DNA from 2 places in the Aliiglaciecola aliphaticivorans genome. Region 2 is predicted to be linked to the other one. Evidence: predicted binding sites of a transcription regulator. Region 2 holds the regulator's gene; the other holds the start of a gene.
What was found. Region 2 encodes LexA, which represses DNA repair genes until DNA is damaged. Its sites were predicted from a motif close to TACTGTATNNNNATACAGTA; they were not measured.
Positions count from the first base shown of each region.

Region 1 (8,260 bases), on a different contig from region 2:
TTACTACGTCGAGTGAAAGCTGAAGGACGAAAGGTCGTGTGGAGTTCAGATCCAATGCACGGCAACACTAAAAAAGCATCGAGTGGTTACAAAACTAGAAACTTTGATGATATTCTAAGTGAAATCCAACAGTTCTTCGCAGCTCACCGTGCTGAAGGGACACATCCAGGTGGTATCCATTTAGAAATGACAGGGCAGCATGTGACGGAGTGTACTGGTGGGGCATACCAAATCAGTGACGACGATCTTGCTCAAGCATACAAAACTCAATGTGATCCGCGTTTGAATGCTGATCAAGTGTTAGAAATGGCATTTTTAGTGGCAGATCATTTGAAAAGTGGTAAATAATGTAGTTTTGACTACTTTGTACTTTTTTACTATTTCAGCCAGTTGCTAATTCAACTGGCTTTTTCATTTTAAGAGTATAAAAATTGTTTGTTTTGTTGTTAATCAATGCAAACTTATAATTAGACGCAGCACGCGATTGGTAATCTAGTATTACTACCGCTTTATAACCTCAAGAAGGAAAGTGAATTGAATACGATTGACCTCCCAAGACACCCATTACCTGCGTTTACGGCAGACTCGGCCGCTCGAAAAGTTAGAATGGCAGAAGATGCTTGGAATTCAAAAGATCCGATAAAAGTATCACTCGCTTATACAGCGCAAAGCAGATGGCGAAATCGTTCAGAATTCCTAGTTGGGCGGGACGCTATAGTGAGCTTCTTGCAGAATAAGTGGAAAAGGGAATTGGACTATCGGCTTAGCAAAGAACTATGGGCTTTCACAGATAATCGTATCGCTGTTCGCTTTGCTTATGAATGGCACGATCAACAAGGTAACTGGTTTCGTTCTTATGGAAATGAAAACTGGGAGTTTGATAAAAATGGATATATGCAAAAACGCATTGCAAGTATCAACGATATGGCCATTAATGAAGACCAGCGCAAACTGGTATGGCAAACACAGAATAGACCCGATGACTATCCAAGTTTGAGTGAACTGGCGTTATAAATAGTGAAAAATGATTAATGGCTAAATTAATAGATCTAAGTCATACCGTCGAAGATGGCTTGGTCACGTACAAGGGTTTACCTGCTCCAATAATTTGTGACTATCTGAGCCGAGAAGCATCTAAGTCACACTATGAAGAAGGTACTTCATTTCAGATTGGCAAAATTGAAATGTGTTCTAATACCGGAACCTATCTTGATTCACCATTTCATCGTTATGTGGATGGCGATGACCTTTCTGAACTTGATCTTGACGCTGTAGCACATTTAGATGGCGTGAAAATAAAGATTCCACAACATATCATTGCAATCGATGAGAGTTATTTCGCTGACATGGAGCTAACGGGTAAGGCAGTACTCATTCAAACCAATTGGTCTCGTCATTGGAACACCGAGTTATATTATGAGAATCATCCCTTTCTTACCGAAGGTGCGGCATTATTTTTGAAAAAAAATGGTGTGCTGCTTGTGGGAATTGATAGCCATAATATTGATGATACTAGCGGCGGTGGGAGACCTGTGCATAGTACATTATTAGGAGCTGATATTTTAATTGTTGAACACATGTGCAATTTACAACCGATACCAGTAAATGGTTTTTATTTTTATGCCGTACCAGTAAAAATAAAAGGTTTTGGAACCTTTCCAGTACGTGCGTTTGCGCAGTTACAGGAATAATGATAATAGTATTAAGGTGTTAAAGTTTAAAAAGTAATAGTTTGCGTCCGTTTAAAGATAATCAGGGAGAGAAAATAAAATGAATAGAACGTTGAAATGGATAGGTCGTGGGCTAATAGCATTGTTGGTTTTTTCCGCCTTAGGGTGGTGGTGGGTTGGTCCTAAATGGCGTTCCCTTCTTCTAGATCCGCCTGAAGATCTTGACATTCTGTTTTGGAGTCAAAGTCAGCGTGATGCAGCTTTTCAAGTTATGGATCAGTTTTCTCTTCTCGTTAAGTCTCGTGAAATATTGCCAAATAGCAAAGTAAAAGAGTTGCCTATTGGTGAGGAGTTGATACTAAATGAAGATATCGATGGTTTTTTTGAGGAGCAGCGTTTAGCTGGTGGTTTAATACTGCATAAAGGCAAAATCAGGTTTGAAAAATATGGTCTCGGACATTCAGCTGACTCCAGGTGGACTAGCTTTTCGGTGGCTAAATCATTCACTTCAAGTCTTGTTGGAATTGCCTTAAAAGAAGGCCACATACGCAGTCTTAACGACAATGTTTCTGAATATGTTACCGGCTTAAAAGGCTCTGTTTACGATAATGTAACCATTGAACAATTACTTACCATGACCTCTGGTGTTGCATGGAATGAAGATTACACTGATCCAGATTCAGATGTAGCCTTGTTCAACAATCATCAAGCACAAGGTGGTTTACCCACGATTGTCAGTTATATGCGCGGTTTATCTAGAGCCTACCCAGCGGGTGAAAAATGGCAATACTCTTCAGGGGAAACCAACCTAATTGGTATTTTAGTTGAACGAGCAACTGGGCGTAATATTAGCGAATATTTGACTGAAAAAATTTGGCAGCCCTTTGGGATGGCACAAAAAGCGACTTGGATTTTGGGTTTTGATGGTAACGAAATATCAGGATGTTGTATTCAAGCTAGCTTACGTGATTTTGCCCGTTATGGTTTGTTTATGTTGGAAAATGGGCAAATAGAAGGGGAGTCAGTGTTCCCTGATAATTGGGTAGCAAAGGCGACTACTAAACAAGTTGACTATGGATTTCCCGACAGAGGCTATGGGTATCAATGGTGGACATTCAATGACGGAAGTTATACTGCTCGAGGTATATTTGGGCAAACTATATTTATTGACCCAAATAGAGATCTTGTGATTGCATTTAATGGTAATTGGCCAACAGCTAGCGATGCCGATTTGAATCGGAAACGCTTCGAATTTATAGATCGGATTAAGGTTGCCATTGATTTGCAGCAAAACGACTGATAAGACAGGTTAGTTATTGGGTTTGGTTAGCTTCGTTACTTATGATTTGCATGGTTACCATTAAATATGCAGCACCGACGAGCAAGCCAAGCCACCATCCTAAGCCTACGCCACCACCCAAAGCCAAAGCTAGCCGCTAGGGTGTTTAGCATTATTACGACAAATGCCATAATTACGACAAATGCGGACAAACCCGACAATCAGTGCATAGGGCATTGGGATACGAAGGTGTTGAACATCATCGCATTTTGACGCCATAGAAGATAAGGCCGTGGTATCTGACATGGGCGAGCTATTATCGCCCCAGCGTAAACCCGCTAAAACTGCTGATATTGACAAATAAAATAGGTACATATTAGCCACAGTTGGAATATCTATGTCTTGGTTTATAATTTTCCAATTTTCCAATTTTCCAATTTTCCAATTTTCCAACTTAAGGGTAAAACTAATGGCTTTAAGATTGCCACGGTTCCCTATGATGATCCTGTACCTAATGCTATGAATGCCAACTCAACAAGAGGTTTAGGGGAGCGTAACGCTTACATTTTGTAATAAGCGTTATTTATTTTTCAAATAAATTGAATCATTGTCTGATTATGCTTTCTTTTTGTCCATTTTAACAACTTCAGCTTTTTCTTGCTCTAATATAGAGTCGGCATCTGTGCCTTTAAATAATTTGGCAATGACGTCTTTATTTTTCGACAACAAGATAGTGAGGTCTTCGGCTATTTCATTCGGTAATTTAATGCCTTTTGCTTGAATATAAGTGCCCAGGTTATCGGCAACATCAAGCATTTTGTCGTATTGATCAGCCGCCTTTTTGTCAGAAGTCACTAGTTTTTCTTCTCCATTTCGCTCAACAACATATCTCACAATAATCGCCATTACGTTTCCTCATATTTCGGTTGTTTTGGTGCCATCGAGTATAAATATAGCTCAACACTGTTTGTATGTACAGTATTTTGTTGAGGTGAAATTCTAATGGAGAAAAGCAGTTTTAATTTATTTAAGAAAGGACGAATTGGCTTCTATAGGATGATAAATATCAACGCAATCGCTTAAGGTTTTAGCGGTTAATTGGGGGACGCTGTAGACCTGTGTTGAGACCTGGTACTTGCTTTTGATATAGCCCATTAACACTGCAAAATCGCCATCGCCACTGAGTAAAATAATTTCGTCTAGAAGCGGTGATTGATCGATCATATCAACGGTAATACCCACATCCCAATCGCCTTTAGCTGAGCCATCGCTACGTTGTATAAAAGGTTTAAGTTTGACCTCAAAACCTATATGTCTAAGGGCGTCTTGAAATTTGATTTGTTGGTCATCTTGCCGCGCGATAGCATACGCGTTAGCCACAACTATATTTCCGCGATAAGTTAATTCTTGCCATAGCTTACGATAATTGAATTGTTTGTGATAAGCCTGTCGGCAAGTGTAGTACACATTTTGTACATCAACAAAAACGCCGATGTTTTTCTCTTTATTTTGCATACCCTTACCGCCTACAGGTTAGTTAAGTTAGCTATTGAACGAGTTTTTTACTGCTTAGGTAATCTTCGTAGTTGCCTCTAAAGTCAACGATTCCGTTTTCAGTGATTTCTAATATTCGCGTTGCTAGTGAAGATACAAACTCACGGTCGTGACTGACAAATAATAAGGTACCAGGGTAGTTTTCAAGGGCTAGGTTTAATGACTCAATAGACTCCATATCTAAGTGATTGGTTGGTTCATCCATTAGTAATACGTTGTTTTTCTGCAAAATAAGCTTGCCGAAAATCATTCGACCTTGTTCGCCACCAGATATGACCTTAACGGATTTATCAATTTCTTTTTGGGAAAATAAAAGTCTGCCTAATGTCCCTCTAATAACTTGCTCGTCGTCGCCTTCTTTACCCCATTGGTACATCCAATCTAATAAGGTTTTGTCTTCTTCAAAGTCTTGGGCGTGATCCTGCGCGTAATAGCCTATAGAGGCATTTTCAGACCACTTTACATTTCCACTATCAGCTGCAATGTCGCCATATAAACAGCGCATTAAGGTTGTTTTACCTGCGCCATTAGGACCAATGATAGCGACTCTTTCACCCACCTCAATCATTAAATCTAGGTTGGAGAAAAGAGGAGTATCAAAAGATTTACTTAGGCCTTCAACTTCAAGGGCTAATCGATGGAGTTTTTTCTCCTGATCAAAACGAATAAATGGGTTTTGTCGGCTAGAGGGTTTTACTTCATCTAGCTGAATCTTATCTATTTGTTTAGCCCTTGATGTGGCTTGTTTGGATTTAGAAGCGTTAGCAGAAAAACGGCTCACGAAGGATTTCAGTTCTGCTATTTGAGCTTTTTTCTTAGCGTTGTCAGAAAGTAGACGCTCTCTAGATTGTGTAGCCGCCGTCATGTACTCATCGTAATTACCTGGAAAAAGTCTTAACTCACCGTAATCTAAGTCTGCCATGTGCGTACAAACACTGTTTAAAAAGTGACGATCGTGAGAGATGATGATCATGGTGCAGTTACGCGAATTCAAGGTATCTTCCAACCAGCGAATAGTATCAATGTCCAAGTTGTTAGTTGGTTCATCAAGAAGCATGATATCGGGATCGGCGAATAAGACTTGAGTCAATAACACTCGCAATTTCCAACCCGGTGCAACCTCACTCATAGGGCCATAATGCAAGGCTTCTTCAATACCTACACCAGTGAGTAATTCAGCAGCACGAGATTCAGCGGTGTAACCATCCATTTCAGCAAATTCAGATTCCAACTCAGCTGCTCTGATACCATCTTCTTCTGTCATTTCAGGGTTGGCATAAATCGCATCACGCTCTTCTTTTACTTTCCACAGTTCCTCATGACCCATGATGACCGTATCGATAACAGAATATTGTTCAAAGGCGAATTGATCTTGTTTTAGTTTGCCAATTCTTTCATTAGGATCTTTAGTGACATTGCCTGAAGATGGTTCTAGATCATTTCCTAGAATTTTCATAAAGGTGGATTTACCACAGCCATTAGCACCAATTAGGCCGTAACGATTTCCTTCGCCAAATTTCACTGAAACATTTTCAAAAAGAGGCTTGGCACCAAATTGGATGGTGATATTGGCAGTAGCTAACACGATGGCAATTCCTATTGACTAATTACATATAAATTTTGCGCGGGATTATGCCACAAATAACTTCATTTTGATGGGGTTTGTTGATAATAATCACAGATAACCCTTTAAATAGTTTTACAGAGCATGGCTAAGTGGTTGTGACTAAATGTTTAACTTGAATAAAATTTTATGACTGGTTTGCAAGCAACTTGGTAAAGGTAGCCAATAGGTCAGTGTAAATAGCACTGAACCGAGAGGCGTTAGTGAAAATACAGTGAGTTTGCAGATTAAGGCCTAGTCTAAGCGCTAACGGCTAGCAATGTGAGGGGGTATCAACAGAACAAAACTGAGTTAGAGTTTCAGAGCCTGAAACAGATTCAGTGTTAACTCACCTACATTTTGTTACCTTAAATAATTATTTAAGGTAACAAAATATAGGTGATACTTTAGACTCGTATTATTGATCTAGTGGGGTATTAAAATCTTCGGAAAGCTCAAAGTCACCTGTCACCCTTGCCACTTTTTCGTCTTCAAAGTGAATGATTAACTCTTTGCGGAAGTCTTCACCTCGCTTACTCATACCTCGCTTCATTTCATAAACGTAATACCAGGTATCATGGTCAAATGAGTCTTGGACAACAGGGCGTCCGAGTACATAAATCACTTGTTCTTTGGTCATTTCAACGCGTAGTTGTTTCACGCTTTTTTCCTGAAGGAAATTGCCCTGGGGAACGTCAATACGGTATATCCAATCTGTGCAACCAGACAAAAATAATGTGGTAACTACAGCAACTATTATACTTTTATACTTCATTCATTCTTTCATTTAAGTTAAATAATCAATTTAGCCAAGCCCATTAGGGCAGCTTATTTCTGGACACGCATGCTAACTCACCATTAGGTCTGCAATCAATAAATAATCGAGACTAATGATAACTGCTCAACAACTCTTTTGCATTTTCGATAGCAGAATTAGTCAAAGTATCGCCCGCTAACAAGCGTGCTAATTCTTCAATTCGTTCACTTTCCTGCAAACAAAGCATATGTGTCTCTGTGGTTTTCTTATCTGAAAACTTAGTGACAAACATTTGTTGATGGCCACTTGCTGCTACCTGAGGTAAATGAGTGACACATATAACTTGGCTTGTTTGTCCAAGCTTGCGCAACAATTTTCCAACAACCGATGCAGTAGGGCCACTAATACCTGTGTCTACTTCATCGAAAATCATAGTTGGAATCAAGTTACCTTTCGCACTAATCACCTGTAAGGCAAGACCAACTCTAGAAAGTTCACCGCCAGAGACGACTTTTTCCAAAGTATCTGCTTGAATCCCTAAATTTGTAGAGATTAAGAACTTCACTTTGTCTAAACCTGAAGGTGAAGGGGCTAACTCGGTGTCAAAATCTACGCTAACTGAGAATTTTGCTTGCGACATATTCATTTCCTGAATATGTTGCTCCACTAATTTCGCCAATTTATTACCTGCTTTGTTACGGCTTTTACTTAATTTTTCAGCGGCACAGATATAATTTTGCTGCAGTAGGCTAAGTTTACCCTGTAACTCTTCGAGTGATTCATCTTGATTGTCTAATTCGGCTAACTCTGCAGATAATTGTTGATGATGATCAAACAGTTCCTCGGGACGCACTCCGTGCTTTCGGGCTAAATCTAAAGCTTGAGAATAACGTTGTTCAATTTGTTGCATTCTCATGGGGTCAATTTCCAAGCGATCTGTATAAGCGCGCAATTGACTCGACGCTTCATCGATATTAATTAATGCCTCGTTTAATATAGTGACAATAGGCCCTAATTCAGGATCATGTTCTTGAAGTTCTCCAAGCATATCTATACTGCTTTGCACTGCATTTAAGGCACTACCTTCATCGGCATCATACAGTTGATAGAAACTTTTTTGAGATTGCTCTAGAAGTGCTTGACTGTTACTCAACTTTTTATGTTCAACTTCTAATTCAACAAACTCACCCTCGGCTAGATTGAATTCATTTAATTCTTGCACTTGATATTGTAATAAGTTGCGACGGTCTGAACGCTTTTGTGTACCTGCTAGTAACACAGACATTTGTTTTTGCGCACGGTTAAGCAATTCATATTGTTGTTTTACAGTACTAACTAAATTTCCATGTTCAGCAAAATTATCCAACAATTGTTTTTGGATTTCAGGTTTAAGCAAT
Region 1 is NZ_BAAGTF010000006.1:41,234-49,493, reverse strand. Features, by position in the region: gene ACYVIL_RS03805 (class II 3-deoxy-7-phosphoheptulonate synthase) at 1-348, shown strand, start outside; gene ACYVIL_RS03800 (nuclear transport factor 2 family protein) at 544-1,014, shown strand; gene ACYVIL_RS03795 (cyclase family protein) at 1,032-1,691, shown strand; gene ACYVIL_RS03790 (serine hydrolase domain-containing protein) at 1,771-2,970, shown strand; gene ACYVIL_RS03785 (Na+/H+ antiporter NhaC family protein) at 3,100-3,378, opposite strand; gene ACYVIL_RS03780 (YebG family protein) at 3,565-3,855, opposite strand; gene ACYVIL_RS03775 (LabA-like NYN domain-containing protein) at 3,973-4,464, opposite strand; gene ACYVIL_RS03770 (ABC-F family ATPase) at 4,496-6,088, opposite strand; gene ACYVIL_RS03765 (outer membrane protein assembly factor BamE) at 6,525-6,881, opposite strand; gene recN (DNA repair protein RecN) at 6,994-8,260, opposite strand, start outside.
Region 1: ACYVIL_RS03780 (YebG family protein) is a predicted target of LexA. The motif match lies at 3,911-3,930, and genes of this name have one in related genera.

Region 2 (8,260 bases):
AGGCGCATAATAAGATCAAGCAGTTTGGTTTTACCTAACCCATTGTGGGCAAACACGATGGCGGCAATTAACCCAGGGATGGCGAACAAGTGCAAAATATTATTGCGATAATAAGTTAGCATTACGGCATTACGTTGTTCTAGAGAGATAATCTTGCCAAAGCTATCTTCCGAGACATTCATTTTCCCCAGTTTTAGGGTTTGTTCTACAATTTCATGGCCATTCTTATCCGGCAGGCTCACCAGTTCACTGTACGGCGATAATTTTAGTAAATGAATATAATCATCAACAGCCTGCTCTAATTCCAATTGCCCCATGGCGTTTTTCTTAGCAGAAAGTAAACACAATGCACACAATGACATACCACTTATCGCCGCTGTCTGATTAATTCGCACCATGACTTGGTTGGCAAGGATATTTACTGTGGGAGTGAGCCAACTTGGTTTTTTATCAACTTCACTGTTTTGTGCGTCACGCCAATCGGGTACCTGCTCATCGAGGAAATTATTAAGCTGGATAGGTTCGCCAAAATTGAGAAATCCGTGGCCATAGTTTTTCAGCTTTCTGACGACAGAAAATAAACCAAATATCGATTCTTTCTTCTTAGTATTGCCTTTTAACTCACTAAGGTAACTGCCCACTTCCATTACGTGTTCATAACCTATATACACAGGCACTATGCTCACTGGGCGATTTACCCCTTTAATCATGGCCTGCAAGGTCATTGCTAACATTCCGGTTTTCGGAGGTAACAGTCGTCCCGTGCGGCTTCGTCCGCCTTCAGCATAATATTTAACGGAATAGCCTTTGTTAAATAACAGTTCTAAGTATTCACGAAATACGCTTATATAGAGTTTGTTACCAGCAAAACTGCGGCGTAGGAAAAATGCGCCACCGCGCCGGAAAATGCCGCCAACAGGCCAAAAGTTTAAATTAATTCCAGCAGCGATATGCGGAGTAACCAAGCCTTGGTGATAAATTGCGTAAGTTAACAGTAAGTAGTCCATATGGCTGCGATGGCAGGGAACGTATATGATTTCATGACCATTTTGAGCGAGCTTTCTGACTTTATCCGCGTGACCTACTTCGATTCCATCGTATATTTTATTCCAGATCCGCGTTAGCACCCGATCGCCGAAACGGATCAACCCTTCACGGTAGTCCGCGGCAATTTCGTTGATGTAAGATTTTGCATTGGCCTTGGCTTTGGACAAAGGTATTTTCTTTTGTCTAGACTCTTCATTGATGGCATTGATGACCGTCACTGAACCAAGAATTGAATTATATAATTCTTGCTTTTCTAACAGCATTGGACCGTTAAATGCCTGTCTTTTTCGGTGAAAATGCGTGCCTGCCAAGCGAATTAATTTGTGTGCGATTTCAGCTTCAGTGCCAGGGAGTTTGGTCATATCCCTTGAAGATACGGCTTTACTATAAGAAACAAAATTATCACGGCCTAAAAACAGCACTATAAAAAACTTTCGTAACCAACTTGGCGATGCTTTGTCTGCAAGGAGATCGGCTAAACCGTTAGATTTTCTGCCAGGAGCACGTCCCCAAAAAACCGTGACTGGGACGATTTGCAAATCTAGATCTGTATTGTCTTTGTGGAGCTGAAATAGATGGGTTAAATCTGCCGCAATTTTAGTCCCTTTAATGGTTCTACCTATGACGGATTGAGGTTGTTCTAGGAAAACGCTGGCACTGTGTTCTTCTCCGCCAATAACGATTTTCTTGGTCGGGTTGGGCAAATCAACCTTCTTGGTAGACATTTTTAGGGCAAGTTGATCGGTAATCGAGTGGGTTCTAAGCAAATATACAATAGGTTTGCTTTTATCTATTCCTAACTCAGTTTCAATGTCAGTGGGAATACTATTGACTTTAACTAGCCATTTCACGGGAAAAGCAAAAATCGAAAGCAGCAAATTATGCAGCCAATCCATATTTAACACCTTGAGGTTTCGAAATCGTTAAAAGCATAGCATGAAGAGTACAACTCTATTCATGTTTGCATACTAAAATGCGCAGACTAACGTCTATTAAGTTGAACAACCATTTTATATTGTTACGGCATGTAAAGTCACCCTAATTAGCTGAATAGGTTTTTGATAATTCAGCAATAAATGAAAAACAAAATTTGTGTTATCTTCGCAACTGTATATACTAACAGTTAAACTGTATAGAAAAACAGGCTGTTTATGCGTCCACTAACACCACGACAAAGCGAAATTCTTGAATTAATAAAAACAACCATGCTAGCAACGGGAATGCCGCCTACGCGTGCTGAAATTGCGCGTCAATTGGGATTTAAATCGGCTAATGCGGCTGAAGAGCATCTTAAGGCACTGGCCCGCAAAGGTGTCATTGAGATTCTTCCCGGTACCTCAAGAGGAATTAAACTGAATGTTCCTTTGGAAGATGAATTGGAAGAAGCCGGTTTACCTTTAATTGGGCGTGTGGCTGCGGGCGAACCTATTTTGGCCGAAGAGCATGTTGAGTGTCACTACAAAGTTGATCCGGACTTATTTAAACCTAGCGCAGACTTTTTGCTGCGAGTTAGCGGCATGAGTATGAAAGATATCGGTATCTTGGATGGCGATTTGCTAGCTGTTCATCGCACTACAGATGTTCATAATGGTCAGGTTGTTGTGGCGAGAGTAGATGAAGACGTTACGGTTAAGCGTCTTGAAAAGCGTGGAAGGGAAGTCATCCTACATGCTGAAAATGATGATTTTAATCCTATTAAAGTGGATTTAGCCTCTCAACCTTTCAACATTGAAGGTATTGCCGTGGGGGTTATTCGTAACGCTGATTGGATGTAAACCAAATTGTCTAAAGTTGAATAATTCCAAAAAGGTGACTTATCTAGTCACCTTTTTAATGACTTGTATTTGGTTATTTAAAAAATTTAAATTGTTAATTATCTATTTTCTCCCCTTCAATAAATTCACTTTTCTCAACAAAATTTCGTTTACTTATTTCATATCATGGAGCTTGGGAACCGCTTCAGTTAGGAATTTTTCGTTTTAAAGACAAAAATTACCAGTTCAAATTCCATATTCAGTGTATCTATTTCAAATTGATATAAAAGATAACTTTTCCCTCTATTTTGATTGAAAATCAACCGGTTGATTAAAATTTTAACAAAAAACACTAGACGTCAGACTTTAGTTGAGTAATTCTTATACTAGTTTTTACAGTTGTGTAACATTAAGCTTTCAAGTCATTTACCATGTTAGAGTCTTTTGCGGTTTATTACTCTGCTTTGCTCCTTTGGAAAAGGCTTACATCATCAGGAGGTGTTGAGTGAAAAAGATATGGTCCAGCATATTGGTAATACTGACCAGTCTAATTGCATTTACAGTGTCCGCAGAATCGACTTCGACTGCTGATCAGTATCAATTAAATTTACGCAAAGGCGCGACAGAAATTAGTGGTCAAGTTTATGACTTGCATATGCTGATGTTTTTCATTTGTGTCGTAATTGCAGTGTTGGTATTCGGTGTGATGTTTTGGAGTATGATTTTCCATCGTAAATCCAGAGGCGCACAACCTGCTAATTTTCATGAAAGTGTCAAAGTGGAAATTGCATGGACAATAATCCCTTTCATTATTCTCGTGGTAATGGCATTTCCAGCAGCTAAAACATTGATCGCAATGGAAGATCCTGAAAATTCAGACGTCACTGTTCTGGTGACGGGTTCCCAATGGAAGTGGCATTATAAATACATGGAGAACGATGTTGAATATTACTCCGTGATGGCCACTCAACAAGAACAGATCAATAACAAATTTGAAAAAGGCCACAACTACCTCCTGGAAGTTGATCGTCCTTTAGTTATTCCAACGGGTAAAAAAGTCCGTTTTCTTGTGACCTCCGATGACGTCATTCATTCATGGTGGGTTCCTGACTTTGCGGTTAAAAAAGATGCAAACCCTGGATTTATTAATGAAGCTTGGGCAAACGTCATTGAACCAGGTGTGTATCGCGGTCAATGTGCCGAGCTATGTGGAAAAGATCACGGCTTTATGCCCATTGTTGTTATCGCCAAAGAACCTGCCGAATATGAACAATGGATAAACGCTCAAGAAGAAGTGCAGCGCAAAGCAAAAGAAGAAGAGCAACGATTGCTCGCCATGAATATGAGCATGGAAGAATTGATGAGCAATGGTGAACAGGTTTACATGCGTGCATGTGCTGCTTGTCACCAACCAAATGGGCAAGGTTTACCCGGCGTATTTCCCGCTTTGGTCGGCAGTGACATGGTTCTCAATGATATGGCGGCTCACATCGATATCGTTGTAAACGGTAAAACGGGGACTGCCATGCAAGCCTTTGGAAAACAATTAACCATGAGTGAACTGGCTGCAGTTATTACTTATGAACGTAATGCTTGGGGTAACGATACCGGCGACATGGTCCAAGCCAAAGATATTAACGCCGTAATGACAGGTCAATAAGGGGAGCAGTTATGAGCACAGCGACAACCGAACTCGATCATGACGACCATCACCATCATGCTCCTAGTGGCATAAAGCGTTGGTTATTTACGACAAACCATAAAGATATCGGAACCCTTTATCTGTGGTTCGCGTTCATCATGTTTTTAACTGGCGGCGCGATGGCCATGGTAATACGTGCTGAATTATTTCAGCCGGGTTTGCAGATAGTTGATCCGAACTTCTTCAATCAAATGACTACAGTGCACGGCCTAATCATGGTATTTGGTGCGGTTATGCCTGCATTCACTGGGTTAGCAAATTGGCTGGTACCCATGATGATTGGTGCGCCGGATATGGCATTACCGAGAATGAATAACTGGAGTTTCTGGATATTGCCAATGGCATTTACCATACTACTGGCGTCGTTGTTTATGGAAGGCGGTGGTCCAGCATTCGGTTGGACCTTCTATGCACCTCTTTCTACAACTTACAGTAATGACACCACAGCCTTGTTCGTATTTTCGGTGCATATTATGGGGATCTCTTCCATCATGGGGGCGATTAACGTGATAGTGACTATTTTCAATATGCGCGCACCAGGGATGACGTGGATGAAAATGCCACTATTTGTGTGGACATGGCTAATTACCGCGTTTCTGTTAATTGCTGTTATGCCAGTTCTAGCTGGTGCAGTGACCATGGTGTTAACCGATAAATTTTTCGGAACGAGCTTCTTCAATGCTGCTGGCGGTGGTGATCCCGTGATGTTCCAGCATATATTTTGGTTCTTCGGGCATCCAGAAGTGTATATCATGATCCTTCCTGCATTCGGCATCATTTCAGCTATAGTGCCGACGTTCTCAAGGAAAAAATTATTTGGTTATGCCTCTATGGTATATGCCACAACCTCCATCGCTTTGCTGTCATTCATCGTTTGGGCTCACCATATGTTCACTACGGGAATGCCGGTCGGTGCTGAACTATTCTTTATGTTTGCCACTATGTTGATATCGGTACCCACTGGAGTCAAAGTCTTCAACTGGGTAGCAACCATGTGGCGAGGCTCACTCTCATTTGAAGTGCCTATGCTATTTGCTTTGGCATTTATTGTATTGTTTACCATTGGGGGGCTATCTGGCTTAATGCTGGCGATTACACCAGTGGACTTCCAATATCACGATACCTATTTTGTAGTGGCTCATTTCCACTATGTATTAGTGACAGGCGCTATATTTTCCATCATGGCAGCGGTGTATTACTGGCTACCCAAATGGACTGGCAAAATGTTCGATGTGACTTTGGCTAAATGGCATTTTTGGTGCTCGCTGATTTCCGTCAATGTACTATTTTTCCCAATGCATTTTGTTGGTTTAGCTGGTATGCCTCGTCGTATTCCAGATTACGCTTTGCAATTTGCTGACTTTAACAAATGGATAAGCTTGGGTGGATTTGCATTCGGACTGTCTCAACTGATCTTCCTTGCCTTGCTGATAAAAGCATGTCGTAAACACGGTGAGCCTGTGTCTGACCAAGTCTGGGAAGGTGCAGAAGGTTTGGAGTGGGAGATCCCTTCTCCAGCGCCTTATCATACCTTCGATACACCGCCAGTGATTAAGTAAGTGTGATTCATCATGACTGAGGGTTCAAACAACAGCCAATCTAACAACGGTAAACTGGTCTTAAAGCTGGTGGCTGTGGTGATTGGCATGTTTGGTTTCGCTTTTGCATTGGTTCCGCTATACGAAGTGTTTTGCCAAGTTACTGGCATTAATGGCAAAACCAGTGATACCGCAGCGATATATGAATCAATTGAAGTTGATCACTCTCGGATGATAACCATTGAGTTTATTACCCGCACAAACACGGGTATGCCTTGGGAGTTCAAAGCGCAAACCCGCAAGGTCGAAGTCTATCCGGGTGAAATGAATCAGGTAGATTTTTACGTTAAAAATAACACTCACAAAGACTATGTGGCACAAGCCGTTCCCTCTGTTTCACCAGGAACGGCAGCTTTGTATATGAATAAAACAGAGTGCTTTTGCTTTAATAATCAGCCTTTGGCTGCTGGTGAAGAAGCGATTATGCCTATGAAGTTTTACGTTGATCCACAGTTACCAAAAGATATTAAATTTTTCACCCTTCAGTATACCTTGTATGACGTAACGGCAAGTGCCGAAGGCGTTGCAATGAATCAAGGATAAAAGGAATAAAAATGGCACAACAACAAGTTTATGAAAAATATTATGTTCCAGACCAAAGCCCTTGGCCCATTGTTGGAGCGATAGCTTTATTTCTGATTGCGTTTGGTGCAGGCAATTTTGTCGTGGAACAAACCAAAGGTGAAAGTGGCTATGGTGGCTGGACGCTTCTTGCCGGCATAGCCACTTTGTTAGTTATGTTAGTCGGTTGGTTCAGAAATCAGATCCATGAATCTATGGCCGGCAAGTACAGCGCTCAATTAGGTCGCTCTTACCGCCAAGGTATGGCGTGGTTTATTTTCTCTGAGGTGATGTTTTTTGCGGCATTTTTTGGCGCGCTGTTTTATGCTCGAATGATTGCTATGCCTTGGCTAGACGGGGCGGGCAACAATGCCATGACAGCTGAAGTGTTATGGCCTAATTTTGAAGCTGTATGGCCATTAACTAAAACCCCTGGTGGTGTTGAGACAACTGCAATGGGTTGGATGGGCTTACCTCTGTACAACACCATAATATTGTTAATATCTTCAGTTACTTGTCATTTTGCTCATGTGGCGCTGGAGAAGCAACAACGCGGCAAGTTGATTGCATTTTTGGGTGTGACAATTTTACTTGGTTGTTTCTTTCTAACCTTGCAAGTTGAAGAGTACGTGCACGCCTATCGTGAAATGAATCTGACCTTACAATCAGGCGTCTATGGTAATACATTCTTCTTATTAACAGGCTTTCATGGAATGCATGTTACCTTGGGGACAATCATTTTGATTGTATTATTTTTCAGAGTGCTCAAAGGTCATTTTACACCAGATAATCACTTCGCATTTCAGGCCGGTAGCTGGTATTGGCACTTTGTAGATGTAGTGTGGGTAATGCTATTTTTCTTTGTCTACATACTGTAAATACAATGAGGTACCTAAGCGTCCCTCAATAGGGACGCGGATTGGGAGTAATAAGTCCCGTTGCTACAGCGAGCAATAACAAAATCACAATAATTGCGGAGGTCATAACCCGGCGGCCGATAAATTTACTCATAGGAGGTTGATTGGGGTCGTTTTTTAACATTATTATCATGGCGCGAAAAAGATTGTAGAGCATAAAAAGCAATAAGCCGCCAACTAATAGTTTAACTAACAAATCGATCACTCCTTAAGAATTATGGTCACTAAATCGAATAGTTCCAAACACCCTTACTTTGCCACATTTTTAGTGTTGTTGGCAGTAGCAATTTTGTGTTCTTTGGGCGTATGGCAATTGCAGCGTGGGCATTATAAAACGGATCGCATTCAACAAATTGAATTGAGAAAGGCAACGAACCCCCTGAATATTGAAGATATTTTAGAACGTCAGGACAAGCGAGACTTGCCATTAGAATTCAAAGGTCGAATGTTAGTGAATAAGATCTTTTTACTTGATAACCGAATTGAAAATGGCCAGGTAGGTTTTCATGTTTTAGTTCCTGTTCGCACCGAGTTTGGTGTTGTAATTACTAATTTAGGTTGGGTTAAAGGCGGTCAGTATCGCAATGATTTACCTAAATTTGATCTACCCACTTATGAACAAGTGTTGTTCGGCACAAGCTGGGTTCCCACCGTTAACCCAATGGTGACAGAAACGGCACG
Region 2 is NZ_BAAGTF010000018.1:61,674-69,933, reverse strand. Features, by position in the region: gene plsB (glycerol-3-phosphate 1-O-acyltransferase PlsB) at 1-1,943, opposite strand, end outside; gene lexA (transcriptional repressor LexA) at 2,199-2,822, shown strand; gene coxB (cytochrome c oxidase subunit II) at 3,307-4,461, shown strand; gene ctaD (cytochrome c oxidase subunit I) at 4,473-6,062, shown strand; gene ACYVIL_RS09815 (cytochrome c oxidase assembly protein) at 6,075-6,644, shown strand; gene ACYVIL_RS09810 (cytochrome c oxidase subunit 3) at 6,656-7,540, shown strand; gene ACYVIL_RS09805 (DUF2909 domain-containing protein) at 7,566-7,775, opposite strand; gene ACYVIL_RS09800 (SURF1 family protein) at 7,797-8,260, shown strand, end outside.